Regions from separate parts of the Ligilactobacillus acidipiscis genome, predicted to be linked through region 2. Evidence: predicted binding sites of a transcription regulator. Region 2 holds the regulator's gene; the other holds the start of a gene.
What was found. The regulator HrcA, encoded in region 2, represses chaperone genes, less so after heat shock. The targets are predictions, from matches to a motif close to TTAGCACTCNNNNNNNNNGAGTGCTAA.

Region 1 (8,595 bases), 280 kb from region 2:
CTTTAGTTAAGTAACTAAAGGTTGAAAGTTAATTTTTAGTGCCTTTGCCTGTCAGCTCAAGCTATAAATGTCTTTAATTAGTCAACTGACCAGTTCGTTGCTGTGAAAGATTTCTTGCAGATCATTGGGTAAAGAATTGATAAATCGACTGCATAATCCCGTGATAAAAAAATCAGCGGTTTTTTCACAATGTTCTGCTAAAGCAAAAAGCAACTGTTTTACAGCTTGTAAAAGTGGGATGTCCGCGAGAAACTGATTGGCCGCATAGAAAATGCCGCCTAAGGTTTTCGGATCGTTCTCCTGTCGCTGGATCATAGCCAACAGATCGTAAGCTAAAAATGTCAGCGCCACATGGCCGCACAAGCCATCATAACTTTGCGTTTGGGTCTGGTCATACTGCAGGTATTGTTTTAAAGTCTTGAAACCACACTCGATCTGCCATCTCCGGGCATATAATTGAATGACCGCTTCCGGTGTCAGACTAAGTTTAGAAGTTGCCAAAGCAATGTAGTGTCCCTTGTCCGTGCGATTTTGGATAAAGACTATTTTTAAGCGCAGGTGGTCCTCGTTATCGGTCTCAACGACCGTACTGTAGAGATAGTTATCATGGATCCGATATTTTGAACCTTTAAAGCGTTGAAACAGCATTGGAACACTGTAACGGCGCCCGCGATATTTAAAATAAGTTTTTGAAGTGTTTTTTAACCGACCAACAGCAGCGAGACCTAATTCTTGAAATTGCTTGAAAGCTTTGGGATAGGCGTACCAACTGTCAAAGAGGACATAGCTGGCCTTGACCCCGGTTTTTAGAACTTGAGCTACTAATTCAACGGCGACTTCATTCATGTGCCGTTTAGCCTGAGCATAACGTTGGGCCGCTAAGGTCCGCTGATCAGTTGTTTGTGGTTCACGGCCGATCCGATTCTTAGCTTTGTCTGATGACATCAAAGCGAAATTCAGGGGCAGGAAAGTATTGCCGTCACTCCAACCGATCGTCAAGCCGCGAAAACCCTTGACATAGCGCGGCTGTCCTTGCGGTGCAGCATGATCATAAACATTCGCCAATAGTTCAGTCTTTTTTGAATGAGCTCGTTTGAATAAAGTGTCATCAATGATCAAGGCCGCTTTTCGGCGTAAGTCGATAAAAGGACTGAGTTCCGCGATCTGGTTCCGTCCGGCCAAGCTGACCAGCCGCTGCCAGTTGATATGGCGGTCATTTAAAAAGTTGCGGACCGTTTTCTTCGAAAAAGCAGTCGGAGTTGCGGATCGGTTCAAGGTCAAACGTTGGAACAAAGTCAGTAAGATCCAGCTGACAAGTTTGGTCAGTTTGATCCCACGGACACGATAGGCATTGGACTGACGTAATACCTGGGCGAAATCGATCACCTGCAAGAATTTGTGAAAACGTGCCATTAAAGTGGTTTTATTTTGAGTTGATTGTTGTATACTGGAAGTGGACATAAATTACTCTCCTTTATTAGTTTTTGACGACTCAATTATAGGACGCAGAGTAAATTGTGTCTATTTTATTAACAAAAACCCGTGATACAACAAGCAGCACAAGTATTCTTTAACTTTCAACCTTTAGTTAAGTAACAAGACTAGCAAGTTCATCAAAATATGAGTCGCCATAGAGCCTTGGATCTTACCAGTTCTTTCATAGACTAAACAAAATATTAAACCGATGGCTGTATACGTTAAAAAGTGACCGTCTCCATGTCCTAGTGCGAAAAGAAGGCTGGAAAAAAGAGCTGTCTGCCACGGTTTGAACCAATAACTAAAATTGCCGAATAATACTTTACGGTAAATTAATTCTTCGATAATTGGTTCGGTGAACACAATAACTAGCAGATAATACGGGTATTTACCGGCAACCGCCATTAATTGACTGGTGTTTTCAGAAATAACAGGTTGTTGCAAAAACGCAGTTTCAAACCACAGCAAAACTCGCTGTACGGTCAAAACGATGATCACACCGCCAAGCATCCATAAAAGTGACTGCCAAATAACTGCTTTCTTTTCTTCTAATTTGTTTTTGTATTTAAAGTGGAGTGTCAGCCAAATCAAACTAATTGCTCCCAAAAGATTTAGAATAGTCTGAACTGGATACAAAAGATCATTATTGTGGATAAATTGAAAAGCTATTTGCTGAAGCAGGATCAAAATAAAATACCCCAGCAATAGACTTAATGAATTGGATTTTAGTTTCAATTATAGGTCTCCTTTTTGATGCTTCAGTCATTATAGCATAATCTTTTTGGCAAATTAGCACTCGAAGCAAGAGAGTGACAAAAAGTACTTGCATTTTAAAAATAAAGTGTTTATTATAATAACTGTAATTTAATTAGCACTTGGATGTGCTGAGTGCTAAAAATATATTGGAGGGATCTAGAGTGCTGAAACCATTAGGAGACAGAGTTATTCTTGAAGTTCAAGAAGAAGAAGAACAAACAGTTGGTGGGATCGTTTTAGCAAGCAATGCTAAAGAGAAGCCGCAAACTGGTAAAGTCGTTGCTGTGGGCGCTGGTCGTGTTCTTGACAACGGCGAAAAGAGTGTACCAGAAGTAAAGGCTGGGGACTCAGTGATCTATGATAAATATGCAGGAACTGAAGTAACATATGAAGGCAGCAAGTATTTAGTAGTCCGTGCCAACGATATTGTTGCTGTGATCGACTAGACTTTTAGTTAACGCGTAGAACTCTAATTTTTTGATGAGGTGAAATTAATGGCTAAAGAAATTAAATTTTCAGAAGACGCACGAGCAAAAATGCTTGCTGGTGTAGATAAATTAGCAAATACAGTAAAATCAACTATTGGACCAAAAGGCCGGAATGTAGTTTTGGAACAAACATACGGTTCTCCAACTATCACTAATGATGGTGTTACGATCGCTAAAGACATCGAATTAGAGGATCATTTCGAAAACATGGGAGCTAAACTTGTTTCGGAAGTTGCATCCAAGACAAATGATATTGCTGGTGACGGGACTACAACAGCTACCGTCTTGGCTCAAGCAATCGTTACAGAAGGTATGAAGAATGTGACAGCTGGTGCCAACCCTGTTGGGATCAGAACCGGTATCGATAAAGCTACTAAGACTGCTGTTGAAGCTTTGCATGAAATGTCTCATGATGTTTCTTCCAAGAGTGACATCAGCCAAATCGCCGCCGTTTCATCTGCAAGTGAAGAAACCGGTAATTTGATTGCTGAAGCTATGGAAAAAGTTGGTAATGACGGTGTTATTACTATTGAAGAATCAAAGGGTATCGAAACTTCCTTAGATGTTGTTGAAGGTATGCAATTTGATCGCGGCTATCTTTCACAATATATGGTAACTGACGAAGATAAGATGGAAGCTAATTTGGACAATCCATACATTTTGATCACTGACAAGAAGATCTCAAATATTCAAGACATCTTGCCATTGTTACAAAATATCGTACAACAAGGCCGTCCATTGTTGATCATTGCTGATGACATCGAAGGCGAAGCATTGCCGACATTGGTTTTGAACAAGATCCGCGGAACATTTAACGTAGTTGCTGTTAAGGCTCCTGGTTTTGGTGACCGACGTAAAGAAATGTTGCAAGATATTGCTGTTTTAACTGGTGGTACAGTTATTACTGAAGATTTAGGCTTACAGCTTAAAGATACTACTATCGACCAATTAGGTACTGCAGGCAAAGTCACTGTAGATAAGGAAAATACAACTATTGTTGAAGGCTCTGGCGATAAAGATCAGATCGCAGAACGTGTTGCACAAATCAAAAAACAGATCGGTGAAACAACATCTGACTTTGATCGTGAAAAATTACAAGAACGTTTGGCTAAGTTGTCTGGCGGTGTTGCTGTAGTTAAAGTCGGTGCCGCAACAGAAACTGAATTGAAAGAACGTAAATACCGGATCGAAGATGCTTTGAACTCAACGCGTGCCGCTGTTGAAGAAGGCTTTGTACCTGGTGGTGGTACTGCTTTGGTCAACGTTATTGATAAAGTTGCCGCTTTAAAGGAATCCGGCGATGTTCAGACTGGTATCAACATTGTCAAGCGCGCCTTGGAAGAACCAGTTCGTCAAATCGCATTTAACGCTGGTTTAGAAGGTTCTGTCATTGTAGAAAAATTGAAGAGTAAAAAGCCTGGTATCGGATTCAATGCTGCTACAGGCGAATGGCAAGACATGATCAAAGCCGGGATCGTTGACCCAACTAAGGTCACTCGTTATGCTTTGCAAAATGCCGCTTCCGTTGCTGCTTTACTTTTAACTACTGAAGCAGTTGTTGCTGATAAGCCAGAAGCAAAAGATGATTCTGCTGCCGCACCACAACCAGGTGCCGGTATGGGCGGAATGATGTAAATCATTAAAAATTATTTTAAAGCTGAGGAATTTTTTCCTTGGCTTTTTTTAATGAAAAAATTCCTCAGATCCTTTCATGAAGCGGTTTTTGATATTTTATTAAATTGAGCAAATTTTTTTTAAAAATTTGCTTGCAAGTTATATGGAGAATGGAGTAATATTAAATTTGCTAAAATGACCATTTGAAAATAAAAGTTAGTGGATGATGGTGATATTCCGTAACGATTTGTTGTAGAATTAGGGCGTTTAGATCAGTAATAAAATTTCTTAACGTTTAAAGGAGTAAAAATTATGTGGCGTTACTTAAAACGGCTGTTGATCGGTAAACCTTTAAAAACAGCCGATGAAGGTGTCCAATCATTGACCAAATTTAAAGCACTGGCTTTGCTTTCTTCTGATGCGTTGTCTTCAGTGGCATACGGGACTGAACAGATAACGACAACTTTAATTGTTCTATCTGCAGCTGCAGTTTGGTATTCAGTGCCTGCGGCTGCGATCGTTTTAATTTTATTATTCGCTATTACGATGTCTTATAGACAGATCATTCATGCATATCCATCAGGTGGTGGAGCATATGTGGTTGCAACGAAAAACTGGGGTTCAAGTGCCGGTCTAGTTGCTGGGGGCTCTTTGTTAGTCGATTATATGTTGACGGTTGCCGTTTCAGTGACCTCAGGAACAGAAGCAATAACTTCTGCGCTTCCTGTTTTACGACCGCATGCAATATTGATTTCAGTGTTGATCGTTCTTTTTATTATGACGCTGAATTTAAGAGGAATGCGTGAGTCTGCCTCTTTCCTCACTGTGCCGGTTTATTTGTTTGTGGTGATGATCGCTGTAATGATCATTTGGGGGGGTGTCAATATTGCTACAGGCAACATTGACTATCATGCTACTGCTAGTCTAGGTGCACCTGTCAAAGGAATGACGCTTGTTTTGTTCTTACGCGCGTTTTCAGCAGGTTCTTCCTCATTGACTGGTGTTGAAGCTATCAGTAATGCAGTTCCTAATTTTAACCGTCCAAAAAGAAAAAATGCTGCCAACACTTTGGCGATCATGGCATTGATCTTAGCTGTCTTTTTTGCAAGTATTACTTTCTTAAGTTATTATTTGGGGATCTTGCCGAACAGCCACGAAACAGTTTTGTCACAAATCGCGGAGACTATTTTTGGGCATGGAGTGATGTATTATCTATTACAATTAGCAACCGCAATGATTTTAGCAGTTGCTGCTAATACTGGGTTTTCTGCTTTTCCGATTTTGGCTTATAACTTAGCGAAGGACAAATATATGCCGCGTATGTTCATGGATAAAGGTGACCGCTTAGGCTATTCCAATGGGATAGTTGCTTTAGCAGTTGGGGCGATCGTATTGATCTTTATCTTCCATGGTCAAACTAACTTATTGATACCATTATATGCTGTGGGTGTTTTTGTGCCGTTTACTTTATCGCAATCGGGAATGATTATCCATTGGTTCCGAGAACGTGGTAAAAATTGGATTTTAAACACTATTTTTAATTTTCTAGGAGCAATAATTTCATTGGCTTTAGTCATCTTTTTGTTCTGGCTGCATTTTTCAAATGTTTGGCCTTATCTGATCATCATGCCTGTTTTGCTGTTTACGTTCTACCGAATAAAAAAACATTATCAGCAGGTAGCAGAACAGCTCCGTGTTAATTCACAGGTTCAGCAGCTGCATGATTATAGCGGATCGACTGTGATCGTCTTAGTCAGTTCAGTGACTCACGTTACGACTGGTGCAATCAATTATGCTCGTTCTATTGGGGATAACGTGATCGCAATGCATGTTTCCTTTGATACAGATCCGAAGAAGGAACATAAGACAGCTAAGGAATTCAAACAAGCTTTTCCAGAGGTCAGGTTTGTCGATCTTCATTCTTCATATCGTTCTGTTGTTAGCCCAGTTATTCGTTTTTGTGATGTGATCGCGAAAAATTCTGGTGAACGCAATGATTCTGTGACGGTTCTGGTTCCGCAATTTGTACCGCGTAAACCATGGCAAAATTTCTTGCATAATCAAACCGCATTGAGATTGAGAAACTCATTGAACACTAGAGAGAATATTATTGTCGCTACCTACAATTACCATTTGAAAAAATAGAAAAAAAGCTATGCAACTAGCTGGCACGTTTAACGTGTTCACTAGCTGCATAGCTTTTTTTAGTAACGAGCATTTTTATTACCAAGGTCGTAAGGTAGTTCATGGTAAACTTGCGGTCCTTTATCAATAGTGGCTTGCGCGTTCAAAAAGTCATTGATCAGTGCAGCTTTTTCTTCATATTCTGGGGTGTTCAAAACAATTTTAAGCGCAACCTTATCTGTATATTGGGTGTCTATCGTAGCAATTTTTTGTTCTTCTAAGAAGTGTTCCAGCTTACCTTGCAATGGGTATGCGATGGTTACGAGCGCCTCGGTCTGTGGCTGTCGTTTGATCACACCAATGTGCTCAACTGCTTTTGATGTGGCATTACTATAGGCACGAATCAAGCCGCCTGCACCTAATTTGATGCCGCCAAAATATCTGGTCACTACCGCAGTTACGTTCCTTATTTCTAATTGTTCTAAGACATTTAAGATCGGAGCTCCAGCGGTGCCTGAGGGTTCACCATTGTCGTTTTGTTTCATCACTTCATTTTTCATACCTAAAACATAGGCATAACAATTGTGTGTGGCAGAAGAATGTTCCTTTTTGATTTGGGCAATAAATTCTTCAGCTTCTTCTTTGCTTTCAGTTCGTGCAATATTGCAAATAAATTGTGATTTTTTTATGTCAATTTCGTAATTTCCTGCCTGTTTGATAGTTAAATATGATTCCATTAAAGATTTCCTCCCTAAAAATAAAATATTTTGCGTATATACGTATGAGGTGAAATAGATGGAACTTAATGAATTATACGGTCGATTATTGTTAGATACGGAGGTCCCAGCTGATCTGAAAAAAGAGCTGATCAAGAATTCACGTCCTGCACTGATTCAACATGAAAACTATATCGAATGTCAACGGTGCTTGTCAAAAACCCTAAAGAATAAGGCGCGCTTGCCAAATGGTGCATATTATTGTCCGAAATGTATTTTACTTGGAAGAGTTGCTTCTAACAATAAATTATACCATCTTCCAGAAAAAAACTTATTTTCTAGTTTAGAGTGCAGCCCGTTAGTCTGGCAGGGAAAACTCTCATTGTTTCAACAACAATGTTCTGATCAGCTGAGAAAAGCAGTAGATCGAAGTGGTGAATATTTGATGTGGGCTGTGACTGGAGCAGGCAAAACTGAAATGCTATTCCCAACACTAGAAAAAGTTTTACTTCAAAGAAAGCGAGCCTGTTTAGCTTCTCCTAGAGTTGATGTGTGTAATGAGCTTTATCCGCGAATTTGTACGGCATTTACAGCAATAGATCCTGTACTTTTACATGGACATAGTAAAAAATCTTATCATTACAGTCAATTAACGATCTGTACAACACATCAACTTTTACGCTTTTTAGGTGCTTTTGATCTTTTAATAATTGATGAAGTTGATGCTTTTCCTTTTACAAATAATGAGATGTTAAAGCAGGCAGCGAGAAGAGCACTCAAGCCCAATGGAACTCTAATTTTTTTAACAGCGACTCCTACACAAGAACTGCTTGGGAAAATTGAGCGGCATCAGTTAGCGGCTAGTTATTTACCGTTGCGCTTTCATCGGCATTTACTGCCAGTTCCGCAGGTCTGGTTTTGTGGTAGGTGGCAGGATAAAATGTATTGTCAAAAATTACCGGTAAAATTGAAAAGTGAGTTGAATAGATGGATCGATGAAGGTTTTCCATTCTTGGTTTTTGTTTCGCGGTTAGAGTCACTGGCTCCGGTTTTAAGAGCACTTGAAGCTAACTTGCCTGCCAAAGCTAAGGGGGACTCGGTTTTTTCTGCTGACCCTAAACGTATTAACAAGGTGCAAGAAATGCGTGATCATAAACTAAATTATCTGGTGACTACGACCATTTTGGAAAGAGGGGTGACTTTTCCCTCGTTGAATGTCATGGTCTTAGGTGCTGATGAGAAGACTTTTTCGACAACAGCATTAGTGCAAATTGCTGGACGTGCGGGTCGCAGTCAGAAACGACCTAATGGTGATGTGATTTTTGTGTGCACTGACCAGGTCAAAAATGTACGCAAAGCAGTTAAGCAGATCAGAGAATTAAACAAAAAGGGGAAGCACTTGCTGAATGGATAAATGTTTG
Region 2 (8,595 bases):
CATGTCGTCAACATTATTTGCTTCTTGAGCCTTCTTCAACTCATCACGAGCATCTTTGATCTTTTGAACTTCGTCTTCACCGACAGCTTTGTTGTCTTTGACTTCATCCAAAGTCTTATCCGTCTGGAAGATCAGTTGATCGACTTCATTTTTCAAGTCAACTTCTTCTTTACGCTTCTTGTCGTTCTCTTCGTTTTCTTTAGCTTCATTGACCATACGATCAATTTCTTCATCAGAAAGGCCGGAAGAACTCTTGATAGTGATCTTTTGTTCTTTATTTGTGCCAAGGTCCTTAGCAGAAACATTAACAATACCGTTCTTATCAATATCAAATGAAACCTGGATCTGTGGAACACCACGAGGAGCAGCAGGAATATCTGTCAATTGGAAACGACCTAATGTCTTATTATCTGCAGCCATTGGACGTTCACCTTGTAAAACATGAATATCTACAGCTGGTTGGTTATCTGCAGCCGTTGAAAATGTCTGTGACTTCGATGTTGGGATCGTAGTATTACGATCGATCAACTTAGTGAAGACACCGCCCATTGTTTCAATACCTAATGAAAGTGGTGTAACATCAAGTAAAACAACATCCTTAACATCACCAGTGATCACACCGGCTTGAATAGCAGCACCTAAAGCGACAGCTTCGTCAGGGTTAACCGATTCGTTTGGTTGATGACCAGTTTCTTTTTCAACTAATTCCTTAACAGCAGGGATACGTGTTGAACCGCCGACCAAAATAACTTCATCAATATCACCAGTCGACAAATCAGCATCAGATAGGGCATTTCGAACAGGAATACGTGTTCTTTCAACCAAATCAGCTGTTAATTCATTAAACTTAGCACGTGTCAATGTTGTTTCCAAATGCAAAGGCCCTGCTTGTCCAGCAGTAATAAATGGCAAAGAAATTTGGGCTGAAGAAATACCAGAAAGGTCTTTTTTAGCTTTTTCAGCAGCATCCTTTAAACGTTGCATTGCCATCTTGTCCTTAGAAAGGTCGATCCCATTTTCTTGTTTAAAGTTATCAACTAACCAGTTGATGATCTTATTATCGAAATCATCACCACCAAGGTGTGTATCACCATTAGTAGAAAGTACTTGGAATACCCCATCACCTAATTCAAGGATAGAAACATCAAATGTACCACCACCAAGGTCATAAACCATGATCTTTTCGTCTTTGTCAGTTTTATCTAAACCATAAGCTAAAGCCGCAGCAGTAGGTTCGTTAACAATTCTTTCAACTTTCAGACCAGCAATTTTACCAGCGTCTTTAGTTGCTTGACGTTGTGAATCATTAAAGTATGCAGGAACAGTAATAACTGCTTGAGAAACTGATTCACCCAAATATGATTCTGCATAATTTTTAATGTGTTGTAAAATCATAGCAGAAATTTCTTGTGGAGTATATTCCTTGCCGTTGACCGAAACTTTATAATTTTCTTCTCCCATGTGACTCTTGATCGAAGAAACTGTATCTGGGTTAGTGATGGCCTGGCGTTTAGCAACTTCACCAACTTGTGTTTCACCATCTTTAAAGGACACTACAGAAGGAGTTGTCCGATTTCCTTCAGGATTAGTGATGATCTTTGCATCTTTACCTTCAAGAACAGCAACTGCAGAGTTTGTGGTCCCTAAATCAATACCAATAACTTTTGACATACAATTCTACCTCTCTTAAAAATTAATTTTTCAATATTTTTAATAACATTATTTATTGTGCAACAACTACCATTGCAGGCCTTAAGACACGGTCTTTAAGCATATATCCTTCTTGATAAACTTCAACAACTGTGTCTGCTTTTTGCCCTTTTTGCACTGGCACTGTTTTAACAGCCTGATGGAAGTTAGGGTCAAACTTTTCATTCAAAGAATTCATTTTAACGACGTGATTGTTTGAAAGTGCGTTTTGAATATCGTTGGCAACCATTTCTACGCCCTTTTTCAACTGCTTAGAGCTTTTATCATCAACTTCAATTTCTAAAGCACGTTTCAAATTATCAACAGCCGGCAAAATTGCCTTTGCAATCTCTTGACCTTGATATCTTAACAAGCGTTCCTGCTCTTTTTTATAGCGGTTTTGCATATTAACTATCTCGGCTTCTGCACGTAAATACTTATCTTCTGTCTCATCCAGCTTTTGGGATAGTTCATCTATTTTAGCTTGTTTTGTATCAATCTTTTTTGTTTGAGCTTCTTCATTATTAACTGCTTTGTTGCCATCTTCTGGTTGTTTCACTGCAGCATCTGAAGCAGAGTCTTTCTTTACTTTCTCAGGTTTTTCGCTCAAATTTTTTTCATCGGCCAAATTAACACCCCTTTTCTTTAATCATTAAAGTCACGATAATAATTGCTGAGCCGCTGTGATAGTTCAGACCGCAACGCATCAATTAAACCCAAGGCCTTAGAATATTGCATGTTTGTTGGTCCTAGAATGGCAATTAAACCTTCGCCATTATTACCATCGTGATATTTAGCAGAAATCAGACTATAATCGGTCAACACATTATCATCCGCTAATTCATCACCGATCATCACAGCCAAATCACGTTTAGTATTCAAGAGTTCACCTAAACTAGAGCTGTGATCGACAAAACTATAAATCGATTTGAACTGCTCAATATTATCGCTGGTCAAATAATTCAACAAGTTTTTCTTGCCGTCGACAAAGACTTGCTGATGAAAAGCCCGACTCAATACATTATCAAAGACATCTAGCAAACTGATCGATTCACGTAAATAATTACGTAGCTTAGGCGCATTCGATTGCAGCCTAGCACTCACTTCTTCAATCGGTAAGCCAACAACTTCTTCATTGATCAAACGAACGACCGCTTCTAATTGATCACCATGGATACCCAAGGGTACATTGTAGACTTGGCTGTCCACAGTGCCATCATTAGTTACCATGATCAACATTACCTGGGAACTGCCCAAAGGCACCAAACGAAATCCTTCAAGCTTGACATCTTTCGAACCAGGTTTTAAAGAAATTGCCGTATAATCTGTCATTTCAGACAAAAGCCTTGCAGACATAGCAATGATTTCGTCGACCTTCGAAAAATTGTTAGCCAGTGCACTATGAATAACTTCCAGGGCGCTTTGATCGATTTTAGTCGGCTTGACCAAATTATCGATATAGTAGCGATAACCGCTTAACGATGGAACTCTTCCAGAACTTAAATGTTCTTTCATAATATACCCAGCTTGCTCTAAAACAGCCATCTCATTCCTGATCGTCGCAGAACTGACATGTACAGGTAATTGCTCTTGCAATTTTTTCGAGCCGATCGGCTGACCGACATTAGCATAGTCCTGAATGATCGTCTCCAAAATCAGTAATTGTCTTTCTGTTAACATCACAATCACCTCTTTTTTAGCACTTAACACTCTTGAGTGCTAAGTCAATTATTAATATACACGACATTAACTGAAACGTCAAGAAAAGTCAATGTTTTTTGCGAACTTTTCATTTAGCCTTACAAGCTTGTGTTAAAGCTTCTACTGGGGACTTATCCTGCAAAAATTCACGAGATTTTTTTTCATCTTTTTTCATTTGGTTAATCAATTCCTCGACACCTGAAAACTTGACTGAGGAGCGTAAGTACTTGAACCATTGAACTCTCACATTTTTATCATAGAAATCACGCTTAACATCGAACAAATTAATTTCAACAGTCAAATCATTGCTGGGCCCAAAAGTTTCGTTGTGACTAACAGAAGCCATTCCATCGAACCATTCATTATCTATATTCACTTTAACTGCATAGACACCGATCGCCGGAAGTTTTTGCCGCAAGGCACTATCAACATTGATCGTGGGAAAACCTAACTTTAGCCCACGTGCTTTACCATGAACAACAGTACCCGAAATTTCAAAAGGATAACCTAACAATTCATTGACTTTCATCATTTTTCCTTGATCTAAAGCATGCTTGATTTGTGTCGAGCCCACTTTTTCAGAACCGTCTTGCAACTCTGGCACTTCACATACCCTAAATCTACCAGCTGCATAATCAACTAAAGTTTTCATGTTCGCCACACTGGCTTTGCCATAAGTAAAATCAACCCCCGCCACTGCTTCAACTACATTCAAACCAACTATATATTTATTTACAAAATCTTTTGGACTCATTGGTACTAAATTTTGATTAAATTCAACTACGTAAGTTAGGTCAACACCAATTTTTGAAAATAATTCTAGTTTACGATTCAAGAGCGTCAAATAGCGTACCTTTGCTGGATCAAGATCTTGATAGGCAATTTTTGGATAACGATCAAAGGTCATGACTGCTAACTTAATGTTTTTTTCTTGGGCTATTTTTTTAGCAGTCTTAATAACCCTTTGATGTCCACGGTGGACGCCGTCAAAAAAACCTAATGCTAGAACAATTGGTTCAGAAGGTATTAGGTCTTTATCGTATGGCTCTGATAAATTAATAACTTGCATTTTCATTCCTCTTTCAGACTAAATCTATCATTTGCTCAGGTTGATATCTTTTTTTAGGCCTGTTGTAAAAATAAACACACCGTGCACGCCCCTCATAAAACAAAACAAGTTTGTTTTGCAGTTCACCTTTAAGTTGGTTTTGCACACTTTCGGGACTTAAAAAGCCGCCATTTTGAATGATCTTCCATTCATCAACAGATAATTCGTACTGCGGATATTTTTTCAAGGCGTGACTGACGGGCTTTAAAATTTGTTCCAGCTGTTGTTCATCCATTTCACTTAACTTTTTTAAGCTAATCGATTCCTCAATTGAAAAACCACCACTTTTTAGTCTAGTTAAGTCAGACATCACTGCAGGTACACCCAATTTTTTCCCTAAATCAACCGCTAGTGTCCGTACATATGTCCCCTTTTGACAACCAACTTCAAAAAAGATTTTTTGTTGTTTTTTTTCCTGATCGTAAACTGTTGGACTGGTTTGTTTGAAATAGTCTACGGTCACTTGACGCTCAGGCCGTTTGACCGGTTCATTGTGCCGAGCGTAATCGTATAGACGGCGGCCGTTAACTTTAATAGCTGAGTACATCGGTGGGATCTGAATCTGCGTACCCGTCAACTCTCTCATCTTTTCGTCTATTTGGTCGGCAGATATTCGTTTTTCAATTTCTTCTTTAGTAATAATTTTTCCTTCAAGATCTTCAGTTTCGGTCGCAAATCCTAATGTGATCTCTCCTTGATATATTTTACCAGAATCCATTAAATAGTTAACGACCTTGGTTGCTTTTCCAATACATATTGGTAAAACGCCATCAACATTAGGATCTAGTGTTCCTGAATGACCAACTTTACCTGTTTTGAAGATTTTCCTGCACTTGAAAACTGCGTCATTACTTGTCATTCCTCTTTCTTTATATAAAGGCAAAATACCTTCCATCAAAATCCCCTCATTTTTGGTCACTAATTTTTTCTGTTCTAAAATTGGTTTACTTTAAAAGCAACCGCGTCTTTTTTTAAAAGAAAACCGCTACAAAACAATGTTTTGCAGCGACCTGTCGTCAAAGATGTTTTAGGTATGGGACAACTTGATTTTTCTAGTTATCCATCAAAACACCTTCAGTAATATCTATTGTTCCTCCTGATGCAGCTTACGCAACAATTCATCAATATGCTCACCATATCGTTCTGATTTATCCTGTTTGAATTCAATTTCTGGAGTAACATAAATACTTAATCTATGTCCCAGTTCTCCTCTGATCAAACCTGTGGCCCTTTTTAAGCCCTTGGCTGTTTTCTCCTGATCAGAAGCCAAATCAGACAAAATACTGTAATATATTGTCGCCTGCTGCAGATCACCAGTGACATCAACGCCTGTGATCGTCACACCTTGAATACGTGGATCACGGACACGTTTTTGCAATATATCATTGACTTCACGCTGAATTTCTTGCGCTAATCTGCCAACACGTATCTGTTGTGCCATCATTATCCTCCCTTAAATTCTTTTCAAGGTTAATAATAGCCGTCAGTCAGCTATTATCGAACTGGTACTTCTTCCATAATATATGACTCGATTTGATCTCCAACCTTGATATCATTATATTTTTCGATCATCAAGCCGCATTCATAACCTTGTTTAACTTGTTTAACATCATCTTTAAAACGTTTCAAACTAGCCAAATTACCCTCATAAATCACAATACCATCACGGATCACACGGACACCACTATCGCGTTGGATATAACCGTTAGTGACAAAACCGCCACCGATCGTACCAAGCTTAGAAACTTTATAAGTCTCACGGATCTCAACTTGACCTGTGATTTTTTCTTCATATTCGGGTTCAAGCATTCCCTTCATAGCAGTCTCTATCTCATCGATTGCTTTATAAATAACATTATGCAAACGAATATCAACTTTATCAGACTCGGCTTGAGCACGGGCACGCGGTGTAGGACGAACATTAAAACCGACAATAATTGCGTTAGAAGCCTCTGCTAAAGTAACATCACTTTCATTAATAGCACCAACAGCTTCATGAATAATATTGACCCGGACACCTTCAACATCGATTTTCTTAAAACTTTGTGCCAAAGCCTCTACAGAGCCTTGAACGTCTGCCTTAATGATCACGCTAACTTCTTTCATTTCCCCTTCTTTTAAAGTATCAAACAAATTGTCCAAAGTCACATGGTTAGTCTTTTGACGTTCACGTAAAACTGCTTGTTCAGCACGTTTTTCACCGGCCGCACGTGCAGTTTTTTCATCACCAAAGGCTACAAATCTGTCCCCTGAATCAGGGACGTCACTGAGTCCAGTAATTTCAACAGGAGTTGCCGGAGTTGCTTCCTTGATTCGTTTGCCACGAGCATTTGTCATCGTCCGAACGCGACCAAAGGTATCTCCAACAACGATTGGATCACCAGTATGCAACGTACCTTGCTGTACAAGCAGTGAAGCAACTGGGCCCTTGCCTTTATCCAAACGTGCTTCGATCACAGATCCAGCCCCATGTTGTTCTGGGTTAGCCTTTAATTCAAGCATTTCAGATTCTAGTAAGATCATATCCAATAATTCATCAATGTTTTTACCAAATTTGGCAGAAATTTCAACGAAAATCGTATCGCCGCCCCAACTTTCAGGGATCAACTCATATTCAGCCAGCTGTTCCATAACATGATTAGGGTTAGCTCCCGGCTTATCGATCTTATTCACAGCTACGATTATCGGTACATCAGCAGCTTTAGCATGGTTGATGGCCTCGATCGTCTGCGGCATAACACCATCATCTGCAGCAACTACCAGAATAGTAATATCAGTGATATCCGCACCACGAGCACGCATATTAGTAAAGGCAGCATGACCTGGAGTATCCAAGAATGTGATCGTCTTATCATCATGATGCAATTGATAAGCACCGATATGCTGCGTGATACCTCCAGCTTCTCCCTCAGTAATATGAGAATTACGCAACCTATCAAGCAAGGTTGTTTTACCATGGTCAACATGTCCCATGATCGTAACAACTGGTGGTCTTGATACTAAATGCTCTTGGTTTTTCTGTTCATCTTCAAAGAACTTGTCGATATCAGAAACATCAACTTGAACTTTTTCTTCAGCTTCGATCCCATAATCTGCAGCCAAGATCTCAATCGTATCCTTATCAAGAGATTGGTTTTGGTTGACCATCACGCCCATCATGAAGAGTTTCTTGATGATCTCAGCAGGTTCACGGTGAATCTTTTTTGCAATATCAGCTACATTCATCCCGACTGTATAGATCAATTTGTCTGGCAATGGTTTATTCTTACGTTGTGAAACAGGATTATGCTTGATCTTCACATTGCGATTATTCTTGCGGTTATTATTGCGCCGATTCTTCTTTTTAAAATTCTTGTTACGATTGTTATTGTTGTTATTTGAATTGTTAAAACGATTATTTGAACGCGGGTTTCCTGAGCGTACATTACGCGTTCCATTATTTTTGGAGCTATTTTCATTCTTAGAATGATTATTTTGATTATTTACCGGACGGTTATTTGAACCATTATGTTCAGGTTTGCCTGAATTATGGTTTTGACTATGCTGTTTTGAGCCGTTATTTCTGGCATTTCTATTTCCATTCTGTTGATTTTTTGGAGCAACGGCCTTTTTAGCATGCTCATTTTTCTTATTGTTATTTGTTTTTTGCGCAGGAGCTTTTTTCTTAGGTTGATAAAATTCCCGAATCTGCCGCTCTTCGTTTTCACCTAAAACCGACATATGATTTCCAACACTAAAACCCTTATCTTCTGCAACTTTAATAATATCTTTGCTGTTTACATTTAATTCTTTCGCTAACTCATAAATTCGTTTTTTGCTCATACCATCAACCTCCGATTAGATTCTGCGGAGCATCTGTCCGACCGCAACGAATCAAACGATACTCCGTTTGATCCGCCTAAGTCGACAGTAACTCAAGCATTTTACGACCGAAGCCCCTATCAGTCACAGCGATCACACTTCTTTTTTGTCCGATCGCATTACTAAGCTCAAGCTCGTTAAAAGCTTGAGATAAACTAACATTATAGCTACGGCACTTGTCATTAAATCTTTTACGTGTATTTTCGGCACAGTCACTTGCTACAAAAACTACAGTG

Region 1: the regulator HrcA is predicted to act here: its motif matches at 2,345-2,371, upstream of groES (co-chaperone GroES).

What each region holds. Positions count from the first base shown of each region.
Region 1 covers NZ_LT630287.1:898,910-907,504, forward strand. Annotated here, with positions in the region: gene BQ5903_RS04040 (IS4 family transposase) at 82-1,461, opposite strand; gene BQ5903_RS04045 (CPBP family intramembrane glutamic endopeptidase) at 1,585-2,211, opposite strand; gene groES (co-chaperone GroES) at 2,394-2,678, shown strand; gene groL (chaperonin GroEL) at 2,727-4,355, shown strand; gene BQ5903_RS04060 (APC family permease) at 4,647-6,479, shown strand; gene BQ5903_RS04065 (YigZ family protein) at 6,539-7,195, opposite strand; gene BQ5903_RS04070 (DEAD/DEAH box helicase) at 7,254-8,588, shown strand; gene BQ5903_RS04075 (ComF family protein) at 8,581-8,595, shown strand, end outside.
Region 2 covers NZ_LT630287.1:1,176,126-1,184,720, reverse strand. Annotated here, with positions in the region: gene dnaK (molecular chaperone DnaK) at 1-1,671, opposite strand, end outside; gene grpE (nucleotide exchange factor GrpE) at 1,724-2,317, opposite strand; gene hrcA (heat-inducible transcriptional repressor HrcA) at 2,335-3,369, opposite strand; gene ribF (riboflavin biosynthesis protein RibF) at 3,479-4,459, opposite strand; gene truB (tRNA pseudouridine(55) synthase TruB) at 4,473-5,393, opposite strand; gene rbfA (30S ribosome-binding factor RbfA) at 5,583-5,939, opposite strand; gene infB (translation initiation factor IF-2) at 5,993-8,320, opposite strand; gene BQ5903_RS05365 (YlxQ-related RNA-binding protein) at 8,397-8,595, opposite strand, start outside.